DNA from 3 places in the Streptomyces sp. NBC_00289 genome. Region 2 is predicted to be linked to each of the others. Evidence: riboswitches for the same ligand, from Rfam matches in the RefSeq annotation. Region 2 holds a riboswitch; each other region holds the start of a gene.
The links. A riboswitch is a leader RNA that binds a small molecule or an ion and turns the genes downstream of it on or off. The one in region 2 is predicted to bind thiamine pyrophosphate.
Positions count from the first base shown of each region.

Region 1: another riboswitch for thiamine pyrophosphate. It lies ahead of thiO (glycine oxidase ThiO); the one in region 2 lies ahead of OG985_RS15370 (thiamine ABC transporter substrate binding subunit).
Region 3: another riboswitch for thiamine pyrophosphate. It lies ahead of thiC (phosphomethylpyrimidine synthase ThiC); the one in region 2 lies ahead of OG985_RS15370 (thiamine ABC transporter substrate binding subunit).

Region 1 covers NZ_CP108046.1:7,378,865-7,383,987, forward strand. The annotation lists gene OG985_RS33340 (thiazole synthase) at 1-443, opposite strand, end outside; gene thiS (sulfur carrier protein ThiS) at 447-647, opposite strand; gene thiO (glycine oxidase ThiO) at 644-1,810, opposite strand; TPP riboswitch at 1,808-1,919, opposite strand; gene OG985_RS33355 (hypothetical protein) at 1,972-2,322, shown strand; gene OG985_RS33360 (NAD(P)/FAD-dependent oxidoreductase) at 2,355-3,584, shown strand; gene OG985_RS33365 (Rv2175c family DNA-binding protein) at 3,791-4,156, shown strand; gene thiE (thiamine phosphate synthase) at 4,287-4,946, shown strand; gene metF (methylenetetrahydrofolate reductase [NAD(P)H]) at 5,045-5,123, shown strand, end outside.
Region 2 covers NZ_CP108046.1:3,385,101-3,390,223, forward strand. The annotation lists gene OG985_RS15360 (ABC transporter ATP-binding protein) at 1-191, opposite strand, end outside; gene OG985_RS15365 (ABC transporter permease) at 191-1,873, opposite strand; gene OG985_RS15370 (thiamine ABC transporter substrate binding subunit) at 1,849-2,940, opposite strand; TPP riboswitch at 3,016-3,121, opposite strand; gene rlmN (23S rRNA (adenine(2503)-C(2))-methyltransferase RlmN) at 3,157-4,263, opposite strand; gene OG985_RS15380 (CYTH domain-containing protein) at 4,406-5,123, opposite strand, start outside.
Region 3 covers NZ_CP108046.1:5,213,119-5,218,241, reverse strand. The annotation lists gene OG985_RS23640 (hypothetical protein) at 1-781, shown strand, start outside; gene thiC (phosphomethylpyrimidine synthase ThiC) at 890-2,698, opposite strand; TPP riboswitch at 2,691-2,879, opposite strand; gene OG985_RS23630 (YibE/F family protein) at 2,951-4,471, shown strand; gene OG985_RS23625 (SsgA family sporulation/cell division regulator) at 4,794-5,123, opposite strand, start outside.

The DNA.
Region 1 (5,123 bases), 4.0 Mb from region 2:
CACCCGACGTCCTCCAGTTTCCGCGCCAGCACGGGATCGTCGTTCGTGTACGGCAGCACCGTGAACCCGTCGTCGACGAGGGTCTCCGCCGCCTCCAGCAGCTCGACCGGGTCCGGCAGCAGCGTGCGCTCGTCGGCGATGACCTCCAGCTTGACCAGGCCGGTGCCCAGCGCCTCCCGCGCCAGCCGGGCCGTGAGCACCGCCTCGCCCGCCGTGAAGCACCCCGCCGTGTTGGGCAGCACCCGGATGCCCAGCCGCTCCAGCACCGACAGCACGGAGCCGTGCACCGAGGGATTCACCCGCCGCATCGCGACCGTCGTCAGCTCCGTCCCGGAGGCCACCAGCGCGCGCTCCAGGACGTCCAGGCTGGGCGCACCGCCCGTACCCATGATCAGACGGGACGTGAAGGGCATGCTCCCGAGGACGAAGGGATCGTCGGCCATGGGTCAGCCTCCTTGGACGGCGGTGAGGACTTCCACGCGGTCTCCCTCGGAGAGGGCGGTGGCGGACCACCGCGCGCGCGGGACGACGGTTTCGTTGAGGGCGGCGGCCACCCCCGAGGGCGCCGGGGTCAGGGACCGCACGAGCGCGTCCAGACCGGTGCCCGGCTCGATCCGCCGGGGCTCGCCGTTGACCGAGATGTTCATACGGGCTGCTCCGTGCGGGCGACGGCGCCGAAGCGCCGGGGCGTGAAGGGGCGGGCCTCCTCCGGAAGGTCACCGGTGGCCAGGGCGTGCGCCAGGGCGTCGCCGGTGACCGGCGTCAGCAGCACACCGTTGCGGTAGTGGCCGGTGGCCAGCAGCAGGCCCGGCAGGGCGGTCGGGCCGAGCAGCGGCGCGTTGTCGGGGGAGCCGGGGCGCAGTCCCGCGCGGGTCTCGGTCAGGGGCAGCTCCGTGATGCCGGGGACCAGCTCGTGCGCGTCGCGCAGCAACTCGTAGACCCCGCCCGCCGTCACCGTGGTGTCCCAGCCGAGTTCCTCGCTGGTCGCCCCGACCACGAGCTCACCGTTCTCCCGGGGCACCAGGTAGACGTGGCTGCCGCGGACCACGGCGCGCACCGTGCGGCTCAGGAACGGCGCGTACGGCTTCGGCACGGTCAGCCGCAGCACTTGCCCCTTCACCGGCCGCACCGGCGGCAGCACCTCGTCGGGGACGCCGGCGAGCCGCCCGCTCAGGCTGCCGCCGGCCAGCACCACCTGGCCGGCGCCGAGCGCGGTGCCGTCGGCCGTGGCGACGCCGGTGGCCCGGCCCCGGTCGACACTGAGCCGGTCGGCCCGCGCGCGGTGGAAGACGACGCCCGTCCGCTCGCACGCGGCCACCAGGGCGCCCGCCAGCCGCCGGGGGTCGATCTGGTGGTCGCCGTCGACCCGGAGCCCGCCGCGCACTCCCGGCGCGAGCAACGGCTCCAGGCGCCGGCACTCCCGCCCGGACAGCCACTCCGATTCCAGGCCCGACTGCCGCTGCAGGGTGTGCAGTTCACGGAGGTGGGCGCGATCGTCGGCGTCCAGTGCGACCGCGAGCGTGCCGCACTGCCGGTAGCCCAGGTCGTGCCCGGTGAGGTCGGTGAGCTCGGCCACGAAGTCCGGATAGCGGCGGGCCGAGGCGAGGTTCAGGCCGAGCAGGGTCTGCTCGCCGTAGTGCAGTTCCGTGACGGCGGCCAGCATCCCGGCCGCCACCTGCGCGGCTCCGCCGCCCGGCCCGGGGTCCACCACGGCGGTGGCGAAACCGCGTTGCGCGGCCCGCCAGGCCGTGACCAGCCCGATGATCCCGCCCCCGATGACGAGGACGTCTGACGTACGTGGAGACGACATGGGCGTCCAGCCCCTCCCTTCGCCGGCATGACCCGGATCAGGTTCGTACGGTCGGAGGCCGCCAGCCTCCCTCTCAGCCCGGTGCGTCCGGGCTCCCGCGAGTGCTCTACGTTGGCCACCCTAGCCCGCTGCCGTCCGTCTCAGTAAGGGAGCCTCCAGCCGTGGCACGTTCGCTCGACGGTCTCCTCCTCGCCCCGGTCGCCGACCAGGCACCGGGTCAGGTCGGTACGCGGACCCGGTTCGCCTACCACGAGAAGGACGGCGAGATCTGGGCCGAGTACGCGGGCGGGGACGTCGTCCGCGGGCATCTCGTGGGGACCCGGGACGGCGACCGGCTGGACTTCCGGTACGTGCAGCTCAAGCACGACGGAACGACCGCCTCCGGACACTGCGCGGCCACGGTCCTGGAGCTGGCCGACGGCCGGCTGCGGCTCGAGGAGACGTGGGAGTGGGAGTCGCGGCCCGGCAGCGGGACGAGCGTTGTGGAACAGGTCACTGAGCACGACCGCTGACTGACAAATTGTCAGTTGTCTATGGTGATCAGGTGAGCGAGCAGACGCAGGAATCCGGCACGTCACAGCCGCGGCGCGTGGTCGTCGTGGGCGCGGGCATGGCAGGCGTGCAGACCGCGGTCGCCGTGCGGGAGCAGGGCTTCACCGGCAGCGTCACGCTGATCGGCGCGGAGCCCCACCAGCCCTACGACCGGCCGCCGTTGTCCAAGGCGGTGCTGCTCGGCACGTCCGAGGGCTCCGCCTTCGACGTCGACTTCGAGGCGCTCGGCATCGAACTGACGCTGGGGCGGGAGGTGCTGGGCGTCCGCCCCGGCGACCACGAGCTGGACACCGCCGAGGGCCCGGTGCCGTACGACGAACTGGTCCTCGCCACCGGCGCCGAACCGATCCTGCTGCCGGGCGCGGAGGGGGTGCCCGGTGTGCATCTGCTGCGCACCCTGGACGACGCCGAACGGCTGCGCCCGGTGCTCGCCCGGCAGCACGACGTCGTCGTCGTCGGGGCCGGCTGGATCGGCGCGGAGTTCGCCACGGCGGCGCGCGAGGCGGGCTGCGCGGTGACGGTCGTCGAGGCCGCGGACCGGCCGCTCGCGGGCGCGCTGCCCGCCGAGGTGGCCGCCCCGATGGCCGCCTGGTACGCCGACCACGGTGTGACCTTGCGCACCCACGCGCGCGTGGAGCGCGTCGAGCCCGGCGCGGTCGTCCTCGACGACGGCTCACGGCTGCCCGCGGGCGCCGTCGTGGTCGGCATCGGCGCCCGGCCCGCCACCGGCTGGCTGGCCGGCTCCGGCATCGAGCTCGGCCCCCGGGGCGACGTCCTGGCCGACGACCACCTGCGCACCTCCGCGCCGGACGTGCACGCGGTCGGCGACTGCGCCTCGTTCCCCTCGGGCAGGTACGGCGAGCGCCTGCTGATCCACCACTGGGACAACGCCCTCCAGGGCCCGCGCACGGTGGCCGCGAACATCGTCGGCGAGACCCCGGCCGTCTACGATCCGGTGCCGTACTTCTGGTCCGAGCAGTTCGGCCGCTTCGTCCAGTACGTCGGCCACCACGCGTCGGCCGACGCCACCGTGTGGCGCGGCGACCCGGCCGGTCCGGCCTGGACCGTCTGCTGGCTGCTCGACGACCGTCTGATCGCCCTGCTGGCGGTCGGCCGCCCGCGGGACCTCGCCCAGGGACGGCGCCTCATCGAGGCGGGCACACCCATGGACCCGGCCCTGCTGACCGACCCGGCCAGGCCACTGAAGGCGGCCACGGCGTAGGACCTGTCCGGGCCGGCCTCCCCGGTCCTGCTTCCCTGGGTGGACCTCTGTGGGGGACCTGTCAGGACGGGATCTTCCCGGGCGGCCCCGGGGCCGGACCTCTCCGGGTGTGGGGCCTCCCGGCGGGACCTCTCCGGGTGGATCGGAGCCGCAGGTCGCGGGGGTCCGGCTTCCGACTGTCAGTCCGGGATGGCACGCTTGATCCTGTGACCGAGATTGACGCAAAGATCGATGCTCTCGTCCCTGCCTGGCTCACCCTCCCCGACATCGCGGAAATGCTCGATGTCGAGGTGACGCGTGCGCGCCAGCTGGTCAAGGACGGCCAGCTCATCGCCGTACGCCGTGGTGAGAACCGCGCGCTGCACGTTCCCGCCGCCTTCATCGACGGGGACAAGGTCGTCAAGGGCCTGTCCGGGACTTTGACGCTGCTGAGGGACGACGGCTTCTCCGACGAAGAGATGCTCGAGTGGCTCTTCACCCCCGACCCGAGCCTGCCCGGCACCCCCGCGCAGGCCCTGAGCGAGAATCGCGGCACGGAGGTGAAGCGCCGGGCCCAGGCGCTCGCCGTCTGAACCGAACAACCCGAACGCCCGTCCGGCGCGGGCCCCGGCCGACCACGGCCGGGCGCCGCGCCCCGGCCACGGCCGGGGTGCGGCACGCCCGTACGCCTCGACAACGCACCGCCCACGGGGGGACACACCCATGCCCGGCACCGCCACCACCGCACGCGCCCGCCTCGCCGACGCCCGCGTCTACCTCTGCACGGACGCCCGCAGGCGCCAGGGCGACCTGGCCGAGTTCCTGGACGCCGTCCTGGCCGCCGGAGTCGACATCGTGCAGCTGCGCGAAAAGGGCATGGAGGCGGCCGAGGAGCTGGAGCACCTCCAGGTGTTCGCCGACGCCTGCGCCCGCCACGGCGGGCTCCTCGCGGTCAACGACCGCGCGGACGTCGCCCACGCGGCCGGTGCCGACGTCCTCCATCTGGGTCAGGGCGACCTCCCGGTTTCCGCCGCCCGCGCGATCCTCGGTGACGACATCCTGATCGGCCGCTCCACGCACGCCGCTCCGGAGGCCGACGCGGCAGCCGCCCAGGAGGGCGTGGACTACTTCTGCACGGGCCCCTGCTGGCCCACCCCCACCAAGCCGGGCCGGCACGCGCCCGGCCTCGACCTGGTCCGCCACACCGCGGCCCTCGGCACCGACCGCCCCTGGTTCGCCATCGGCGGCATCGACCTGGGCAACCTCGACGAGGTGCTCGAGGCGGGGGCCCGCCGGGTCGTGGTCGTGCGGGCGATCACGGAGGCGGACGACCCGGGCGCGGCGGCGGCGGAGTTCGCCAAGCGGCTCGGGCACTCGGGGTGACCGGTCCGGCTGTCCGAGGGATGGACAACAAGTCGACAAAGCGGGCAAAATTCCGCCTTTCGGTGGGGCGATCGCCGCACCCTGGCTAACCTGCGGGTATGGCCCTCGGAACCGCATCCACCCGGACTGACCGCGCACGCACGGTGCGTGACATGCTCGCCACCGGCAAGACGACGT
Region 2 (5,123 bases):
CGCCCGTCGAGCACCACCCGTCCGGAGTCCAGCGGTTGCAGCCCCGCCACCGCCCGCAGCAGCGTCGACTTGCCGCTGCCGCTGGGCCCGAGCACACACACGACCTCGTGCTCGTCGACGCCCAGGTCGACTGCGTCGAGCACGGCCCGCGCGCCGAACCGCACGGTCGCGCCCTCCAGGCTCAGCAGCATCAGAACTCCCCCGTCCGGTCGGTCCGCAGCCGCTCGAGTACCAGCAGCGCCACCGCGCACACCACCATCAGAATCGTCGAGAGGGCCATCGCCTGCCCGTAGTTGAGCTCACCGGCCCGCCCCAGCAGCCGGGCCACGGCGACCGGCAGGGTCGGGTTGTCGGGCCGCGCGATGAACACGGTGGCCCCGAACTCGCCGAGGGACACGGCGAAGGCGAACCCGGCCGCGATCAGCAGCGCCCGCCGCACCATCGGCAGGTCGACCTCCCGCCACACCCGCCACGGCGACGCCCCGAGCACCGCCGCCGCCTCCCGCAGCCGTCCGTCCACGGCCCGCAGCACGGGCAACATGGTCCGTACGACGAAGGGGATCCCGACCAGCGCCTGCGCGAGCGGCACCAGGATCCAGGAGGACCGCAGGTTCAGCGGCGGCTCGTCGAGCGCGATCAGGAAACCGAAGCCGACGGTCACCGCGGACACCCCGAGCGGCAGCATCAGCAGCGCGTCGAAACCGCGGACGAGCCGGCCCGCGTCCCGCCGGGTCAGGGCGACGGCGGCGAGAGCGCCGACCAGCACGGCGATCGCGGTGGCGACGACGGCGTACTCCAGCGAGTTCCCGATCGCCTCGATCGGCGCGACCAGGAAGATCCCGCCGTCGTCGCTGGTCAGGGCGCGGTAGTAGCCGAAGTCCGGCGCGTCGAGCGACCGCTGCACCAGCACGGCCAGCGGCAGCACGAGCAGGAGGGCGACCGACGCCAGGACGCCGGCGAGCAGCGCCCACTGCCCGGCCCCGCGCGGCCGCCGCGCGGTCAGGGAGGCGTCCACCAGCCGCAGGGCCGTCTCCCGCCGCCGTACGGTCCAGGCGTGCAGGGCGAGGACGGCGCCCACCGCCCCGAACTGGATCAGCGTCAGCACGGCGGCCGTGGAGAGGTCGAAGATCTCCGACGTCTGCCGGTAGATCTCGACCTCGAGCGTCGAGAAGGTCGGACCGCCGAGGATCTGCACCACGCCGAAGGAGGTGAAGGTGAACAGGAAGACCATCAGCGCGGCGGCGGCCACGGCGGGCGCGAGCGCGGGCAGCGTGACCCTCCGCCAGGCCGCCGGCCGCGAGGCGCCGAGCATCCGCGCGGCCTCCTCCTGACGCGGGTCGAGCTGCGCCCACAGCCCGCCCACCGTCCGTACGACGACCGCGTAGTTGAAGAAGACGTGCGCGAGCAGGATCGCCCACACGGTGGTGTCCAGCCGGACGCCCCACAGCTCGTCGAGCAGCCCGCCCCGGCCGACCAGGGCCAGGAACGCCGTACCGACGACGACCGTCGGCAGCACGAACGGGACGGTCACCACGGCCCGCAGGACCTGCTTGCCGGGAAAGTCGAGGCGGGCGAAGACGTACGCGCCGGGCAGCGCGATCAGCAGGGTGAGCGCGGTGGAGGCGAGCGCCTGCCAGGTGGTGAACCACAGGACGTGCCGGATGTCGGGCTGGGTCAGGACGTCCACGATCCGGCCCAGCCGCCACACACCGTCGACGTCGAGGCCTCGCGCGACGATCGCGGCGACGGGGTAGGCGAAGAAGACCGCGAAGAACGCGACCGGCACGACCATGAGGCCGAGCCGCGCCGCGCTCCCCCTGGCGGCCCTCGCACGGCCCTTCCGGGGGGCTACTTCAGTACGAGTGAGGTCCACGACTTGACCCACTGGTCGCGACTGCCGGCGATCTTCGCCGGGTCCATGGTCTCCGGATCCTTGGCCTGCGGCCCGTACTGGGTGAACTCCGCGGGCACGCGGGCGCCCTCCCGTACCGGGTAGACGAACATGTTGAGCGGCATGTCCTCCTGGAACCTCTTGGTGAGCAGGAAGTCGAGCAGCGCCTTGCCGCCCTTCGTGTTCCCGGCGTTGCTCAGCAGACCCGCGTACTCGGTCTGGCGGAAGCAGGTGCCGGTCGCGACGCCGGTCGGCGCGGTGGTGGGCCTGGGGTCGGCGTAGATGACCTCGGCGGGCGGCGAGGAGGCGTAGGAGACCACAAGCGGCCGGTCGGCCTTCGCCTTCCTGCCGCCGGCGGAGCCGGAGAACTCCTCGTTGTAGGCCTGCTCCCAGCCGTCGACGACCTTCACGCCGTTGGCCTTCAGCTTCTTCCAGTAGCCCTGCCAGCCGTCGTCGCCGTATGCGGCGGCGGACCCGAGCAGGAAGCCGAGGCCGGGCGAGGAGGTGGAGGCGTTCTCGGTGACGAGCAGGTTCTTGTACGCCGGCTTGACCAGGTCGGCGAACGAACTGGGCGGGGTCAGCTTGTGCGCGCCGAACCATGCCTTGTCGTAGTTGACGCAGATGTCGCCGGTGTCGATCGGGGTGACCCGGTGCTTGTCCCCGTCGACGCGGTACTCCGCCTTGACCAGGTCGGAATCCTTCGCCTCGTACGACTGGAACAGCCCGTTGTCGAGGGCCCGCGACAGCAGGGTGTTGTCGACCCCGAAGAAGACGTCGCCCTGCGGGTTGTCCTTGGTGAGGATGGCCTTGTTGACGGCCTGCCCGGCGTCGCCGTCCTTGAGGACCCGCACCTTGTAGCCGGACTGCTTCTCGAAGTCCGCGAGCACGCTCTTCGAGACGGCCCACGAGTCGTGGCTGACGAGGGTCACGGTCCGGGAACCGGAGCCGCCGTTGCCCGAGCCGGACGAGGACCCGCACGCGGTGAGTGCGGGCAGCGTGACGAGGCCCAGGCCGAGGGCCACGGCCGTGAACTTCCTGGTGGTGCTCACTGATTCCTCCTGGCTGACCAGGAAGAGACGCGGCCCTGCCCGAGGAACCCACGGTTCCCGGGCAGGGCGCAACAGCTTGAGTGATGACCGAACTTCCTACCCAGAATGACCTGGGCGAGGTTCAGAGGGTCTGCGGTCTGTCCCGCACTCTCAGCGCTGTGGCGCTCCCCTGTCGGAATATGAAGATGAGTATGAAGTTGTCCTGACGCGATCAGACTACCGCTCGGTCGCGGCGAGCTGACCGCACGCCCCGTCGATCTCCTGGCCACGGGTGTCCCGGACGGTCACCGGTACGCCATGCGCGGCGATCGCCTCGACGAACGCCTTCTCGTCCTCGGGCCGCGAAGCGGTCCACTTGGAGCCCGGCGTCGGGTTCAGCGGGATCAGGTTGACGTGCACCGGCTTGCCCTTGAGCAGCCGGCCGAGCCGGTCACCGCGCCAGGCCTGGTCGTTGATGTCCCGGATCAGCGCGTACTCGATCGACAGCCGGCGCCCCGACTTGGCGGCGTACTCCCATCCGGCGTCCAGCACCTCGCGCACCTTCCACCGCGTGTTCACGGGGACGAGGGTGTCGCGCAGCTCGTCGTCCGGCGCGTGCAGCGAGATCGCCAGCCGGCACTTGAAGCCCTCGTCGGCGAAGCGGTGGATGGCCGGCACGAGACCGACCGTCGAGACGGTGATCCCACGCTGCGACAGCCCGAGCCCGTCGGGCTCGGGGTCGGTGAGCCGCCGGATGGAACCGACCACCCTGTTGTAGTTGGCGAGGGGCTCGCCCATGCCCATGAACACGATGTTGGACAGCCGCGCGGGCCCGCCGGGAATCTCACCCTCCCGCAGCGCCCGCATCCCGTCCACGATCTGGTGCACGATCTCGGCGGTCGACAGGTTGCGGTCCAGACCCGCCTGCCCGGTCGCGCAGAACGGGCAGTTCATCCCGCAACCCGCCTGGGAGCTGATGCACATGGTGACCCGGTCCGGGTAGCGCATGAGCACCGACTCGACAAGCGTGCCGTCGAACAGCTTCCACAGCGTCTTGCGGGTGGTGTCCTGGTCGGTCGACAGATGCCGCACGACCGACATCAGCTCCGGCAGCAGCGCCTCCTGCAGCTTGCCGCGCGAGCCGGACGGGATGTCGGTCCACTGCTCCGGGTCGTGCGCGTACCGCGCGAAGTAGTGCTGCGAGAGCTGCTTGGCACGAAACGGCTTCTCACCGATCGCGGCGACGGCTTCCTTGCGCTCGGCGGGCGTGAGATCGGCAAGGTGCCGCGGCGGCTTCTTGGCTCCGCGGGGGGCGACGAAAGTAAGTTCTCCGGGCTTAGGCATGGCTGTACCAGTGTCGCAGATCGAATCGGGTGGCCAGGAGACGGCCGGGCCCCGGGGGAGCCTTCGGGCCATGCGCGTGGCGCCAGGTCCCTCCGCCCTCCGCAGCGCCGCGGAGAGAAACGGGCCCTGGGGCAGGACGGACTCAGCCTCTCATTCCAGTCCGAGACAGCGAGACAATGAGTGGCAGGAGGCCCAGAAACGCGGTCGCGTCCGCGGCGTTGCCTCGCCCCATGGACGGGATGCTGATCGCCACCGCCGCCATCACCGTGCACACGACGATCACCAGTCGACGAGCACGCGAGACGGGGCCCGGCGGGTCTTTGAACAGGAAGAAAGAACCGAGAACCAGGGCCAGGAAACCAAGAGTCTGCATCGCCGCCGAAACGATGTCCGGTGAGCTGTCCGACAACAGGCCTTCACCTTGTCCGACGCTGAGTGCGAACAGTCCTGCGGTCAGCGTCGCGAGAGCGCACCAGAAACGCATCAGCCCCCAGTTGCGGGACTGTACTGCTTGCGGCGCACTCTCCCTGGCCAGTATCTGCACCTCCAGTCTGCCGTCCGTCAGCCACTCGGGCTTTCTGCTGACAATGCCCAGCTCCGTCAGGCCGTGAAAATACTTGGCACTCGTGCGCTTGTCGACCCGACCGCCGTTCGTCCTGTCCGCACAGACTTCCAGGAAGTCACCCAGGAAGGCTTGATACGAGTCACGCCGCAAAGTATTTGGAGCGGCGGCCTCGTCTTCGACACCGGTCACTTCGAACTCGAAATGAGACAGAGGCGCCGTTTGCCCAGGACGCCGGAAGGCGACCCTGTCGTACTTCACCTTCGCAATACGATTTCGGAGATCGGACGAGCGGACG
Region 3 (5,123 bases), 1.8 Mb from region 2:
CGCCCCACACCGCCCGGAACTGGCCGCTGTCGGACAGCGGCTCAACACCGAACAGCTGCGCACCATGGCGCTCAACGCCACCGCACTCATCACGGCGGCCGCGGCGACCGAGTACCAGCACTACGTGAAGGTCCGCGAGGAACTACGCCAGCCGGCGCCGTCCACCCCCTCGTCTGTTCGCGAAACCGGCCCCCTGGAGCCGGGCGCGAGCGCGATGGGGCTCGCCACCACCATGGGAGAGGTCGCCGAGACGGCCGGCGCGGGCGCCGTCGCCGTCGTCGCGGTCCTGGCCCCCGTCCTCGCCGGAACCGCCGCGGCGATCTTCCTGCTCGTGGGTTACATCCTGAAAATGCTGGACCCCGAGCCGGCGTTCGCCCAGACCATGATCACCGCCGGCTGGGTGTTCGGCGCCGTCACCGCGGCCGCCATCCTGGTCGCCGCCGTCGGGCTGCTGCTCACGGCTCTGCGCAACAGGCCCTCACTCACCGCCGGACCGTACGGCGAGATGAGCGCGGAAGTGGCCCGGGCCGGGGAGACCTGGCGCGAAGCCCTGCTGGAGCGCGGCATCCTGCCTTTCCTACGGGAGGCACTGGCCGACCCCGGCAGCGCCGCACTGCACCGTGCGGCACCGCAGGCGCCGATCAACCGCATGCCGCACCTCGGTTACGGCCGCCCGGGTTTCAGCAGCCCCGACGACGGTCCCGCGAGTCCGCGTCCGAGCTTCACGAGCCCGGACTACACCAGCCCGGACTTCGGAGGACCGGACCACCAGCCGGAGTAGCCCTCGGCTTGCGCCCCCGCCCCGGGGCACCCCTCCGCATCGGAGGACCCCGCCTCGGGGAGCGCAAGCCGGACACCCGGCCGTCGGCCGACCGTGCGTGCCTCGGGATCAGTCGACGACCGGCAGATAGACCCGGTTGCCGGCCGCCGCGAACTCCTTCGACTTCTGAGCCATCCCCTCCTCGACCGCCTCCCGGGATCCGCCGTGTTCGCGGCGGATGTCCTGGGAGATCTTCATGCTGCAGAACTTCGGCCCGCACATCGAGCAGAAGTGAGCCGTCTTGGCGGGTTCGGCGGGCAGCGTCTCGTCGTGGAACTCCCGGGCCGTGTCCGGATCGAGGGCCAGGTTGAACTGGTCCTCCCAGCGGAACTCGAACCGGGCGTCGGAGAGCGCGTCGTCCCATTCCTGCGCACCCGGGTGGCCCTTGGCGAGATCGGCCGCATGGGCGGCGATCTTGTACGTGATGACTCCGGTCTTGACGTCGTCACGGTTGGGCAGGCCCAGGTGCTCCTTGGGCGTGACGTAGCAGAGCATGGCCGTGCCCCACCAGGCGATCATCGCGGCGCCGATGCCGGAGGTGATGTGGTCGTACGCCGGCGCGACGTCCGTCGTCAGCGGGCCGAGGGTATAGAACGGAGCTTCATCGCAGATCTCCTGCTGAAGGTCGATGTTCTCCTTGATCTTGTGCATCGGGACATGTCCCGGGCCTTCGATCATGGTCTGTACGTTGAAACGCTTGGCTGTCCGGTTGAGTTCCCCGAGCGTCCGCAACTCCGCGAACTGCGCCTCGTCGTTGGCGTCCGCGATCGAGCCCGGCCTGAGGCCGTCGCCGAGCGAGTACGTGACGTCGTAGGCGGCGAGGATCTCGCAGAGTTCCTCGAAGTTCTCGTACAGGAAACTCTCGCGGTGGTGCGCGAGGCACCAGGCGGCCATGATCGAACCGCCACGGGAGACGATGCCGGTCTTGCGGTTCGCCGTCAGCGGTACGTACGGCAGGCGCACGCCCGCGTGGACGGTCATGTAGTCCACGCCCTGCTCGGCCTGTTCGACGACCGTGTCCTTGTAGATCTCCCAGGTCAGCTCCTCGGCGCGCCCGTCGACCTTCTCCAGAGCCTGGTAGAGCGGCACCGTGCCGATGGGAACGGGGGAGTTGCGCAGCACCCATTCCCGAGTGGTGTGGATGTTGCGGCCGGTGGACAGGTCCATGACCGTGTCGGCGCCCCAGCGGGTCGCCCAGGTCATCTTCTCGACCTCTTCCTCGATAGAGGAAGTCACCGCGGAATTCCCGATGTTGGCGTTGACCTTCACCAGGAACCGCTTGCCGATGATCATCGGCTCGATCTCCGGGTGGTTGACGTTGGCCGGCAACACCGCACGCCCCGCCGCGATCTCCTCGCGGACCACCTCGGGTGCCACGTTCTCCCGGATGGCCACGTACTCCATCTCGGGTGTGACCTCGCCGCGGCGCGCGTAGGCCAGCTGCGTGACCGCCTCGCCGTCACGGCTGCGGCGCGGCTGACGCGGCCGTCCGGGGAAGACAGCGTCGAGGTTGCGCAGACCGCCTCGCGGTGAGGTGTGCTTGACGCCGTCGTCCTCGGGCCGGACGGGACGGCCTGCGTACTCCTCGGTGTCGCCACGGGCGACGATCCAGTTCTCCCGCAGCGGAGGCAGGCCCCGGCGGACGTCGGTGTCGAGGAGGGGATCGGTGTACGGGCCCGAGGTGTCGTACAGCGTGACCGACTGCCCGTTGGTGAGGTGCACCTGACGGACCGGCACCCTCAGGTCGGGGCGTGAGCCCTCGACATACCCCTTGTGCCAGCCGATGGACTTCCCGCTCTCCCCGCTGGTCGCGCCCTCCTTCGAAGGATCCGTCGGAATCTGCGTGGAGGCAGGCGTGCGTGCGTCCTTGTTGGTCATGAGACCTACTCCCTACGCCGGCATTACCCGGTAACAGGTTCGGCGGTCGACGCAGCGATGTCCGTCTGCCGATGTTTCATGTGAAACATCACTCGGTTCGGGTGACGTCCCTGTGAAACACCGCAAAGACGGAGGTCAGCGCCCTCTCAGCCCGGTGCTCCGAGCTCCCGCGTGTGCAAAGGTGACTCCACGCTAGCGTCAATTCGGGCGCGGTGAACAGAGGGCCCCTGCCGTTCTTGCGATGATCGGTCGGTGACCACGACGCATCAGCCCCCGTACCCGCCGTCCGAGCCGCCCCGCGGGCCCGGCCGAGGAGACGGCCAGGGCGACGGGCACAACCACGGCCTCGGACCCGGCCACAACTTCGCGGGTGGCGTCCACCACGGCTCCGGTGGCGGGCACGCCCACGGACCGGGCCCCAGCGGCGGGTCCGGCCACGGCTCCGACGACGGGCACGGCTCGGGCTCCGGTGGCGGCCACGGGCACTCGCACAGTCACGGGCCGGCCGCACCCGTGTCCAAGCATCTGCGCAAGGTCATCGCGGCGATCCTCATCCCGTTCGGCATGGCGGTGGTGGTCGGGCTCGTGGTGCTGTGGCCCGGCGGCGCCCCGGCACACGAGCGCACCGGTGTCGGCTTCGACCGCCAGACCCAGCACGCCACGGTCACCGAGGTGGTGAGCGTGAGCTGTGCGTCGGTGAACGCCTCCGGGGGCGCACCGACAGGTGACACCTCCACCGCCGAGGGCTCGTCCGCCCAGCAGCAGGCGAACGGGACCTGCAAGAAGGCGACGATCCGGGTCGACACCGGTGACGACAAGGGCCGTACGTTCACGGAGATCGTCCAGCCGGACCAGTCACGGCAGTTGCACGAGGGTGAGAAGGTCGTGGTCGCCTACGAGCCTTCCGCACCCAAGGATTTGCAGTACTCCGTCACCGACGTGAACCGCAGGTTCCCCATGGCCCTGCTCGCCGGCATCTTCGCGGTGGCCGTCGTGGTGGTGGGACGGCTGCGCGGCATCATGGCGCTGGTGGCGCTGGCCGCCAGCTTCCTGGTGCTGACCCTGTTCATCCTGCCTGCGATTCTGCAGGGCTCGAATCCGCTGGCCGTGGCCGTGGTCGGGGCGAGCGCCATCATGCTCATCGCCCTGTATCTGTGCCACGGTCTGTCGGCCCGTACGTCGGTCGCCGTGCTCGGAACCCTCATCTCGCTGGTGCTGATCGGCGTACTCGGCTCGTTGTTCAACGGCTGGGCCGCGCTCACCGGCAACACGGACGACAACACCGGCCTGATCCACGGCCTGTTCCCGTCGATCGACATGAGCGGTCTGCTGCTCGCCGGCATCATCATCGGCTCGCTCGGTGTCCTCGACGACGTGACGGTCACCCAGACGTCCGCGGTCTGGGAGCTGCACGAGGCGAAACCGTCGATGGGCCGGCGTGGGCTGTACCGCGCGGGCATCCGCATCGGACGCGACCACATCGCGTCCGTCGTCAACACACTCGTGCTCGCCTACGCGGGCGCGGCGCTGCCTCTGTTGCTGCTCTTCTCCATCGCACAGAGCAGTGTGGGGACGGTCGCCAACAGTGAACTCGTCGCGGAGGAGATCGTGCGCACGCTCGTCGGCTCGATCGGCCTGGTCGCCTCCGTGCCCGTCACGACGGCTCTCGCGGCCCTGGTGGTCGCCGCCGACCGGCCGAATCCCGAGGCGGTGACGGCGGAGCCCCAGGAGGCTCCCGCGCGTGGCGGCAGGGGTCGGCGGCGCAAGCGCTGAAGCGGACGGTCCCGCTGAAGCGGACGGTCAGTGCGAGGCGTTCGGTCCCGCCCGCCTCGGCCGCCTCACCGTTCCTGCCGTGAAGTACCGGGGACGTAGGGATTCCCTGCCGGCGCAGCTGCCGGGACGGAAGCGTCCTGCCGGCGAAGTACCCGGGGCCGAAGCGTTCCTGCCGGTGAAGCCTCCGGGGCGGAAGCGTTCCTGCACGGCCGCACCGCACCCGGTTCACCGACGCGGGCGGATTCGCGGTCCCCGGCTCGTGCTGCGCGGCCACCCGTCCCGGTGCGGCGAAGAGTTCAGTCCACCTCGTCGCCGTACGGCATCAGCCCGTGCTCTGTTCCTCGGCCAGGATGCGGTCCAGCGCCTCGTCGAGGTGGGCGTCGAAATCGCCGATCGCACCCTCCTGGCCCAACGGCACCAACTTGTCGGTGCGGTCCAGGAAGGCGATGAGCGGAGCCGTCGACGAGCGGAACAGCGCCTGGTCGCCGCTGACCTGTAGCCGGATCAGAACCTCGCCCAGCGACTCGGGGTCGGCGGGTGAGACCCGCACGTCTCCCTCCCCGCACGGCCGACCCACGCCGTCGATCAGCAGCTCGCGACCGAAAGCCCAGGTCACCGGCGCGTCGCCGGGCAGATGGAAGGTCAGCCGGAC